Regions from separate parts of the Streptomyces sp. CG4 genome, predicted to be linked through region 2. Evidence: riboswitches for the same ligand, from Rfam matches in the RefSeq annotation. Region 2 holds a riboswitch; each other region holds the start of a gene.

Region 1 (3,268 bases), 7.6 Mb from region 2:
TGCGCGCCCAGGCGCACGGCCATCTCCTGCACCATCACCAGGGCGATGGTGACCAGCACCATGAAGAACAGGGTGCCGTACGTGAATTGGGAGCCGGCCGAGGCGTAGGTGGCGATGCCGGCGGCGTCGTTGCCCGCGTTCGCGGCGACCAGGCCGGGGCCGGCGATCGCCGCGACCATGGTGATGCGTCGCCAGCCGGTTCGGGGTGCGGGGGCCGTCGCAGCCGTGGCAGCTGCCGGAGTTTCCGCGGTGGTGTCGAGGTCGCGGGTCACTGCAGGAACCTCCGAAAGTGCAGCCGCCCCCGTTCGGGCAGCAGGTTGTCGAGCAGGTCGTCGGCCAGGATCCGGCCGAGCGGGCGGTCGGTGTCGTCGACCACCAGCAGTGAGGAAGCGCGGGCGGCGACCAGCTCATCGGCGGCAGCGGTCAGCGCGGTGTCCGGACGGACGGTGACGGGTGGGCCGAACTGCGTCCGCCAGGCGACCAGGTCGGCCACGGGGGTGGTGTCCTCCGCTACGGCGAGGTCGAACAGCGCGATGTCGGTGACCAGGCGGCCCTGCTCGTCCACGACGGCGACAGCGTCGATCTCGGTGCGGTGCTCGGCCTGCTCGGCCAGCCGGGCCCGCACCTGAGCGACGGTCTCGTCCCGACCGGCGGTGATCAGAAGGGTGGTCATGGCGCCGCCCGCGGTGCCCTCCCGGTGCGCCAGCAGCCGCCGCAGCTCCGCGGCCTCGCTGGACGGCATGCGCGTCAGCAACGCCTCGCGCTCCTCACGGGTGAGGTCGCGCAGCGCGTCGGTGGCCTCGTCCGGCTCCATCTCGTCGACCAGCCGGGCCGCGTGCTCCGGCTTCGCCTCGCGCAGCAGGTTCTCCAGCTCGGCCGGTTCCATCTCCTCCAGCGCGTCGGCGGCTTGCTCCGGCGCCAGCCAGCCCAGCAGCTGCTGCCGCTCGGCACGGCCCAGGTCTTCGAGGATGTCGGCCAGATCCGCCGGACGCAGCCGGTGCAGCGCGGCCCGAGAGGCGCGCAGCCGTACCTCCGGCGGGCCCTCGGTCGCCTGCTCGGCGAAGGGGGCCACCGCCTGCCAGTCCAGTACCCGCTCCGGAGTGGGCCGGGCCTGCCACCGGCGCGGGCCGAGCCGGCGCAGGAGCGTGGGCAGGGAGACGTCCACGCCGACCAGCACCACCTTGTCGACCAGCGGCGCCAGGTACAGATCGGCGGCGCGAGTGACCTGGACTCCGTCCACGTCGACGAGCTGGTGGTCGAGCACGTCCTTGGCCAGCAGCACCTCGCCGGGTCGGCGGGCGAAGTCGCGCAGGTCGACCCGCGCTGTGCTCAGCCGCACGTGCCCGGCGTGCACCTTGCCTATGGCGTCCGAGGCGAGAAAGGTGCGGCGTCGGCCGATGCGCAGGATCAGGCCGGTGACCGGGGGGTACGAGTCCGACCCGTAGAGCCGGGCGACGACATCGACGACGCGGCCGACCTCGTCGCCGGACTGGTTGGTGACGGGTCCGCCGATCAGGCCGGCGAGCGAGACCAGGGAGGTGCGGACCGCCTTGGAGGCGGTTGCGCGCCGCTCCAGGTTGACCCGGCGGTCACGCAGGCGAGCGGTGGTGGACATGAGCAGAGTGTGGGCAACCAAGGTGAACACCCCCTTGCCCCGGCATGGCGGGGCATCGGGCGGCCCACGGCGGCGCACTTCCTCCCCGAACCGACGGCGGCAGCCACGCCGGGCACACGCCGGTGCGCGGCCCGCCGAGGCCGGTGAGCTGGGCGAACCCCCGACTTGGGAGCCGAGCGGTTCAAGGGAGAGCGGGCTGCCTCGGGCCGCGAAAGGACGGCGCGGACAACACGAAGAGGGGCCGACTATGGCCCGGACTACTGTCCATGTCGCCTCCTCCCGGTTCCGGCCGCGCACTGGGCGTCGCGGTCGTGCGGCAAGGGGCAGCCGGGCACGTTTGCTTCCGGCACACCCCAACTCGTCTGAGCTTTGGCACTCCACGGCGTAATCCCCTTGCAGAGGAAGCCACTTGGGGTCACCCCTTGGGCCGGGGAGACCTGTCCTGATCCGGAGCGTCTCTCGACGGGTGGGATCAGTGGCCTGTGTCCGTGAAGACGCCTCACCGAACGAGGTGTCTGTTCAAACCGTCCAAAGACTACGCCCGCGCGGCACCGTGTCCCTAATCCATGACCGGTCCTTGACCTACGGCACCAGGCCGCGAAGGTCTCGGCTCTCTTCGGCTCCCCGGCCCCCGCCGCGAGCGCGCGGTTGGGGCGGACGCCGAGGAGTGGCAGAAGGAAGCTGTGCGTGCCGCCGGGGCGGCGGACTACTCCTGGGGCGAAATCGAGCAGGCGCTCATGACGAGCAAACAGTCCGCACACCAGAAGTTCCGGAAGCACGTGCCTGAAGAGCAGAAGAAGCAGGAGCCGACAGCGCAGAGCTGACCTTGCATGTGGCGGGGCGCCATCGCCTCGTGGACGAAGTGGAGGAAGACCGGGGCGGCGCGGGAGCGGAGGCCCCGGCCTTGGCTCTACTCTCGGCTGCTCGCTGTGACCGGGAAGTCACCAGCAGAGCCGTCACTCCACATCGAAACACTCTCACGAACGGAAGCGCAAGTTCGTCCAGTCCGGCGAGATCATCCCCGAAGGCGACGACTGATGGCCGGCCCCACAGGCCGCGGCGACTGCCTGGGCGCCGCCCTCAACGATCTCCTGTGCTCCCAGGTCACCCCCCCCGACACCGGCTGTCGTCGTACACCGCCAAGCACTGGCACGCACAGCTCAGCCAGCTCACCGCAACCCACCGCGGGCAGCGGGCCCTGGAAGACGCCGGCCTCCACGTGACCACCGAGACCCTCATCAACTGGCTGTCCGACTCCGAGTACAACGTCCGCCGCAGCTACCGCGACATCATCCACACCGCCTACGAGAACACCGCCATCGTCCCCGCGGAGCCGATCCCCGACCACGTCAAGAACGGTCAGTTCGAGATCAGCGGCAAAGTCAAGACCGGCAATGACGAGCGCGAGCGCGGCACACGACGGGCCGCACCCCTGCGTATCGACGGCAGCAGGGGCACCTGGAACGAGATCGAGGAACTCTGGCTGGCCGGCGAACTCACCGACGACCAGTTCGAGGACCACTTCATCGACGACGTCATCGTGGCGGACATCGGCGAAGGCACCGACGGATGGGAGTTTCCCGGCACCTCGTACTCCGTCGAACTCAGGTAACCGCTACGCGTCCGGCCCCTCAGGACGGGCCGGACCGGGCT
Region 2 (3,268 bases):
TCCACGTCGGTCGGCGGCCGTGCGTGGGCGGTGTCGCGTGTTGTCAGCCACGGCTCCTCCGCGTCACCCCGAACCGGAGCACGACCACCGTCAGTGCCACGATGGCCACCGCGCACTCCGCGGCGGCCATCGCCGGGAACACGGCCACGGCCCAGCGCACCAGCCGTGTGGCCAGCGGACCGCGGGAGGTCAGCATGGCTCCCGCCGTGACAGCGGCCACGGCCAGAACCGGCAGCGGCGCCACCCACCCCAGGCTGCGGCGACGAACCGCCACCAGGGACGCGAGCACCGCGCCCGTCGTCGCTCCGACCACCACACCCCAGCCGGGCCCCTGACCGACCAGGGCATCCACCCCGGCCCCCACCACCAACGGCCCCAGCAGCACCGCCACGGTGACACCGGCCCCGGGCCGGCGCACGGCTGATCCGCCGTCCCCTCGGCGCGGCGAGCGTCGTGCACGGGGGGCACCGACGGACGGCGTACGTTCCCCTGCCCTGCCCTGTACGACCACTCGCCCCTGCGCCACAGGGCCGTGCCGCCCCTGCGCGCCCATGGCGCCGGTGATGCCTTCCTGCTGATGGCGCATAAGCTCGCTCTCGCTCATCTCGACACAGGGCAAAACAGACAATTCCGATCGGCGTCGCCCCGACTGCTACCAGTGAGACGAGGAATCGACCCAGATAGTTGCACACTCGCGCAAGTGAGCGAGTGATGATCCGCACAATCCTCGCGATCTCAACCCTGGCGTTGCAACCAAGGGACCCTTCGACCGGTGTTAGCAGTGCGCCAAGAACTTGCGCAACCACGCAACAAGGTGGTTATGCTTCTGGAGGTTTGAAGAGGGCACCTCGTTCGGTGAGGCGTCTGCGCGGACACAGGCCACTGACCCCACGACGTCGAGAGACGCCCAGGGTCAGGACAGGTCTCCCCGGCCCAAGGGGTGACCCCAAGTGGCTTCCCTCGCAAGGGGATTACGCCGTGCAGTGCCAAAGCTCTGACGAGTTGGGGTGAACCGGTCGACCGGACCGGTCCGCTCTTTGCCGAGTCGTACGGCGCACGGCGCCACGGCCGGAGGGAGGCGAGAATCACATGGACTGCAGTTGCAGTAGTCCGGGCCATAGTCGGCCCCGCATCCGATCGACCTCGCCCGTCCTCGGCACGCGGTAACGACACTCATCCACCGGCGTCCCTACTGACCTGGCACCCGTGCACCCCGCGCCGCCTCGGGCTGCCCGGCTGCCCAGGTGTGCCCATGGAGTGTCCCGCGTGCGTCCGATTCATTCCCCGCCGGGGGAGGGGAGGCTCCGCATGACCACGACTGAATCGATGACGCCCATGCCGCCCGCCGCAGTCCTGGCCGACGCCCGCGTCGGTGACTTCCCAGGGCCCCGGCCCGCGGACCAACGACTTCCGCCCCTTTTCGAAGCAGCCGAAGCAAAGGTGTGTTCGTGATGCTCGCCGCACTCGACTACGTACAGCTGGCCGCCCCGGCCGGCTCCGAGGACACCCTGCGCGGTTTCTATCTCACCGCACTGGGGATGACCGAGATTCCGCAGCCCGCTGCGGCGGCCCGGCTCGGCGGATGCTGGTTCGCCGCCGCCGACGGTGGCCGGCTGGAGATCCACGTCGGCATCGAGGACGGGTTCCGTCCGCCCCGCAGGGCCCATCCGGCGGTGCGGGTGACCGGTCTCGACCAACTCGCCGCCCGCCTCCAAGCCCATGGCGCACCGGTTGTGTGGACCACCAGCCTGCCGACCCACCGCCGCTTCTACACCCAGGATCCGGTCGGCAACCGCCTGGAGTTCCGCGAACCACTGCCGTGAACGGCTACGGCAGCCTCGGATCCCACCTCGGGGATCCCGCCCCGCCCCAGTCCTTGCGCACCCGTGTGCGCCCTTCCCGGGAAACGGGAGGCTTCTCATGAACCGCTCCACGCTCGGCGTGCTGTGCCTGGTCCTGGCCGACGGAACCGAACGCCCCTATCTCATCGAGGACCCGACCCCCGAGGCCCTCGCCTCCGGGGCGGTGTACGACCCCTGGGTCCACCTTGCCCATGTGCTGGCCCAACAGGGCCGTGACGCCGACTGGCTCGCCCGCTTCACGGGACTGCCACCCGCAGCGATTCACCGGATCACCGAGGCCGCCCGACAGTCCCAGCGTTAGTCCTGCCCCCTTTCTCAACAGCCCTGTTGCCGCGCCGAGCGCGCACGCGTCCGTCCACGGAGGTGACGTCCATGTCCGCACTCACCCGCCACGGCGTCAGGCACGCCTGGCCCGTCCGGCCCGTCGGCGCCCTGCTCGCCTTCTTCACCCACGTCATCGGCCGGCTGGCCGACAGCCCGCTCGACCACCCCGCGCTGCACGCGGCCGCCCCACACACCCCGGCGCCACTGCGTGCGGCCGCCCTCGCCCCCGGCCGGCCGCATGCCCACTGGCGCACCGTCACCGGTCCGGACGGCCACCGCCGCCTCGAGGCCCACTGGCACAACGGTGCGTGACCGCCCGTCTGTCGCTGTTCAACGCTCCTCGCCGAAGTCTGTTCAAGTCTGCCCCCTCTGGTTCAACGGCTCAGCCTGCTGCTTCCTCGCCCATCTGATGCTCCGCATCCTCCGACGAGACCGCCTCGGCGGAAGGCGCCTCGGGAGTGGTGCGCAGGGTGCGTACCTGCGGCGAGAGCAGGGCCGCCGTAGTGGCCAGGACAACCAGGGCGGCGCAGCCGACCAGGGCCTGGCTGGTGCCCACGGCGGCGGCGACGGGTCCCGCGATCAGCAGTCCGAGGGGGGCGAAGGCCAGGGAGCCGAACCAGTCGTAGGAGCTGACACGGGACAGGAACTGCTCCGGGATCTCCCGCTGGATGGTGGTGGCCCACAACACGCCGAAGACGTCGCTTGCGATGCCGGCGACGAACATGGCTGTGGCGGTCAGCCATACGGGGGCTTCGGCGCCGAGCAGAGCGATCGGCACGGCGGCCGGAAAGGTGCACAGCACGGCTACCAGAACGGGGCGGTTCACTCGCACACGGGCGGCGAGTCCCGCGCCGGCGATGGTGCCCACAGCCTGTGCTGCCACGATGACCGACCACGCTCGCGCCCCGCCGAGGTGCTGCTCGGCCGTCAGGGGGCCCAGCACCCCGACGTTGGCGTTGAGCGCGGCGACTACGACCGCGTACTGGGCGACCACCACCCACAGCCATTGCCGGGAAGCGAACTCCTGCCACCCTTCTCGCAGGTCGGCCCAGCCCGATGCGCTCTTGCGCGGCCGCGCGGCC
Region 3 (3,268 bases), 7.1 Mb from region 2:
TCACCATCCGTTGCGACACCACGACACCCGCCCGCATGGCACCTGGCAGTCGATGCGCGCCCTCCTCGTCGGCATCGTCCGTCGCGTCGCCGACAGCCCCCTGGAGCAACCCGTGCTCCACGCGCTCGACGCACCGACAGCCCGCCGGACGGCGGCCGACGCCGGAAGGCAACGGCCGCACGCCCACTGGCACTTGGCCACCAGCCCGGACGGCGTCCGGCACCTCGAAGCGACCTGGCACACCCGCCACTGACATCACCGAGATCAGCGATATCACCGACCGGAGGTCCGGCATGATCACCGCAATCGACCACATCCAGCTGGCCGCCCCGCAGGGCAGCGAGGAGTTGCTGCGCGCCTACTACGTCGACGCGCTCGGCCTCGTCGAAGTCCCGAGGCCGGCCAGCCTCGCCGCCCGCGGAGGCTGCTGGTTCAGCGACGACGACCAGCGGGTCCGGCTCCACCTGGGCATCGAGACCCCGTACCGGGCGTCCGCGAAGGCGCACCCCGGCCTTCGTGTCGAGGCCATCGAATCGCTCGCCGCCCGCCTCGAAGCCTTCGGCGCCCTCGTGATCTGGGACGACACCACCCTCCCCGGCCACCGCCGTTTCCACAGCCAGGATCCCGTCGGCAACCGTCTCGAATTCCTCCAGCCCATCGGCGGGGAACCGGCCGGTCAGCAGTACCCGCGCATGAGAGCGGTGGCCCATTCCGGCTCGGTGAGCGGGCCCTGGGGGCCGAACTCGCTCATGTAGGGCTTGAGTCGAGGACGGGGAGCCGTCCACTGCGTCGAGGCCCTGGACGTGCAGATCGAGGTCGTCGACCTTGATCAGGCGGCAGCGGGAGACGCCGAGCCGGTTGGGGCAGTTCTTCCCGCGCCGGGCGAAGATGCCGGCCTGGGGCCAGTCGGTGTTGTCACGGGGGTGGCGGGCCCCGGTCTCGATCTTCTCCACCGGGACCCGGTCGAAGTGGTAGACGACCTCCAGGCGGGAGAAGGCGTCGAGGCCGGCCACCCACCCCCCGGCCCACCGGAACGGAGACCACCTCGGCGGCAGTGCCGTTCTCGGGCATGCGTCGTGCCTTTCGTGAAAGCGTCCGGGAGTTGGCGTAGGTCAGCCCACAGCCGGCTCACCGTATCGATCACCCACCCCGTGTCGACGCGTGGTCCGCGAGGGCTGTGATCGCCACTACAGGCACAGTCGGCCCCGGTCAAGACTCCGCCAAGAACTTGCGTTCATGTGCAAGTACGGGGCTACACTCGTGGAGGTTTGAAAAGGGGCACCTCGTTCGGTGAGGCGTCTTCACGGACACAGGCCACTGACCCCACGACGTCGAGAGACGCCCAGGGTCAGGACAGGTCTCCCCGAACTAAGGGGTGACCCCAAGTGGCTTCCCTCGCAAGGGGATTACGCCGTGGAGTGCCAAAGCTCTGACGAGTTGGGGTGAGCCGGCCGCACGGGCCGGGTTGCTCCTTGCCGAGTCGTTGCTGACGCGCACAGGTCGCGTCCCCGGCCGGAAGGAGGCGAGAGACATGGACTGCAGTAGCAGTAGTCCGGGCCATAGTCGGCCCCTGATCCGCTTGTCCTCGCACTCTTCCGGCACGCGGTAACCCTCTCCCCTGCGCGGATTCCCAGCCGCGTCCTGCGCCCCGTACGGCCCTGTGCCGTGACGGGCCGCCGTCCTGCGCGCTCGCGCAGGGGGGACGGCTTTCGCGTGCCCCCCTACCTCCCCCTCTGGGGGGAATCGGGAGGTATGACATGACCACCGCGACCACTGTGTCCGAGGCCCCGCGCGCCGCGGTCCTCGACGACGCGCACGTCGGCGACATCCGTGGCGCCCTCGGCACCATCAAGCTCGACGACACCGCACCCCGCACCGGCCTGTCCGCCAAACTCAAGACACTGCTGGCGATAGTCGGCCCCGGCCTGATCGTGATGGTCGGCGACAACGACGCCGGCGCGTTCGCCACTTACGGCCAGGCCGGCCAGAACTACGGCACCCACCTGCTGTGGACGCTGCTGCTCCTGGTTCCCGTGCTGTACGTCAACCAGGAGATGGTGCTGCGCCTCGGCGCCGTCACCGGCGTCGGCCACGCCCGCCTGATCCTGGAGCGGTTCGGCAAGTTCTGGGGCGCGTTCAGCGTGATCGACCTGTTCCTGCTCAACGCGCTCACTCTGGTGACCGAGTTCATCGGCATCACCCTGGCCGCCGGATATCTCGGGCTGCCCAAGGTGGCCGCCGTGGTCCTGGCAGCCGGGATCATCATCGCGTCGGCGTTCACCGGATCGTTCCAGCGGTTCGAGCGGGTCGCGATGACGCTCTGCACCGCCTCGCTGCTGCTGGTGCCGATCTACTTCATGGTCCACCCGCACGCCTCGCAGATGGCACGCGACTTCGTCGTACCGAACATGCCCGGCGGCACCGGCCAGCTCTCCACCGTCATGCTGCTGATCATCGGCATCGTCGGCACCACGGTCGCCCCCTGGCAGCTGTTCTTCCAGCAGTCGTACGTCATCGACAAGCGGATCACCCCGCGCTTCATGAAGTACGAGAAGATCGACCTGTGGATCGGCATCGTGATCGTGGTCATCGGGGCCGCGGCCATGATGGGCTTCACCGCCGCCGCGTTCGCCGGCACGCACGGGTTCGGGCAGTTCACCGACACCGCCGGTGTCGCTCACGGGCTGGAGGCGAAGGCGGGCAAGCTCGCGGGCGTGCTGTTCGCGATCGCGCTGCTGGACGCCTCGATCATCGGCGCGTTCGCGGTCTCGCTGTCCACCGCCTACGCCATCGGTGACGTGCTGGGCATGAAGCACTCGCTGCACCGCGGGGTGGGCGGCGCGAAGGGCTTCTACGCCGTCTACGCCGGACTGGTCGCCGCCGCTGCCGCCATCGTCCTGATCCCGGGCTCGCCGCTGGGCCTGCTGACCGAGGGCGTCCAGACCCTGGCCGGGGTCCTGCTGCCGTCGGCGTCGGTCTTCCTGCTGCTGCTCTGCAACGACAAGGCCGTGCTCGGCCCGTGGGTGAACGGACCGAAGACCAACGCGTTCACCTCTGCCGTGGTCGGGGTCCTGGTCACCCTCTCCATCATCCTGACCGCCTCGGTCCTGTTCCCGGACATCTCCTCGGGGGCGATCCTCGACATCATGGCCGCCTGCGGCGTCATTGGGGTGCTGGCTGCGGGCTACGCCTTCACGCGCCGCCGTACGGGCACCAAGGAGGACCCGATCGACCGGACCGGCAAGGACGACTGGCGGATGCCGCCGCT

Evidence for each region. A riboswitch is a leader RNA that binds a small molecule or an ion and turns the genes downstream of it on or off. The one in region 2 is predicted to bind magnesium.
Region 1: linked by a shared signal. The riboswitch ahead of AB5L52_RS04150 (CBS domain-containing protein) and the one ahead of AB5L52_RS39280 (VOC family protein) in region 2 are both predicted to bind magnesium.
Region 3: linked by a shared signal. The riboswitch ahead of AB5L52_RS06625 (NRAMP family divalent metal transporter) and the one ahead of AB5L52_RS39280 (VOC family protein) in region 2 are both predicted to bind magnesium.

Annotation. Positions count from the first base shown of each region.
Region 1 covers NZ_CP163525.1:887,843-891,110, reverse strand. The annotation lists gene AB5L52_RS04155 (NRAMP family divalent metal transporter) at 1-272, opposite strand, end outside; gene AB5L52_RS04150 (CBS domain-containing protein) at 269-1,615, opposite strand; M-box (ykoK) riboswitch at 1,961-2,133, opposite strand; gene AB5L52_RS04145 (hypothetical protein) at 2,709-3,227, shown strand.
Region 2 covers NZ_CP163525.1:8,518,809-8,522,076, reverse strand. The annotation lists gene AB5L52_RS39290 (LCP family protein) at 1-51, opposite strand, end outside; gene AB5L52_RS39285 (hypothetical protein) at 44-418, opposite strand; M-box (ykoK) riboswitch at 841-1,014, shown strand; gene AB5L52_RS39280 (VOC family protein) at 1,452-1,823, shown strand; gene AB5L52_RS39275 (hypothetical protein) at 1,921-2,163, shown strand; gene AB5L52_RS39270 (hypothetical protein) at 2,235-2,498, shown strand; gene AB5L52_RS39265 (MFS transporter) at 2,569-3,268, opposite strand, start outside.
Region 3 covers NZ_CP163525.1:1,436,536-1,439,803, forward strand. The annotation lists gene AB5L52_RS06610 (hypothetical protein) at 1-253, shown strand, start outside; gene AB5L52_RS06615 (glyoxalase) at 294-755, shown strand; partial or broken gene AB5L52_RS06620 (TrmO family methyltransferase) at 831-1,013, opposite strand; M-box (ykoK) riboswitch at 1,276-1,449, shown strand; gene AB5L52_RS06625 (NRAMP family divalent metal transporter) at 1,758-3,268, shown strand, end outside.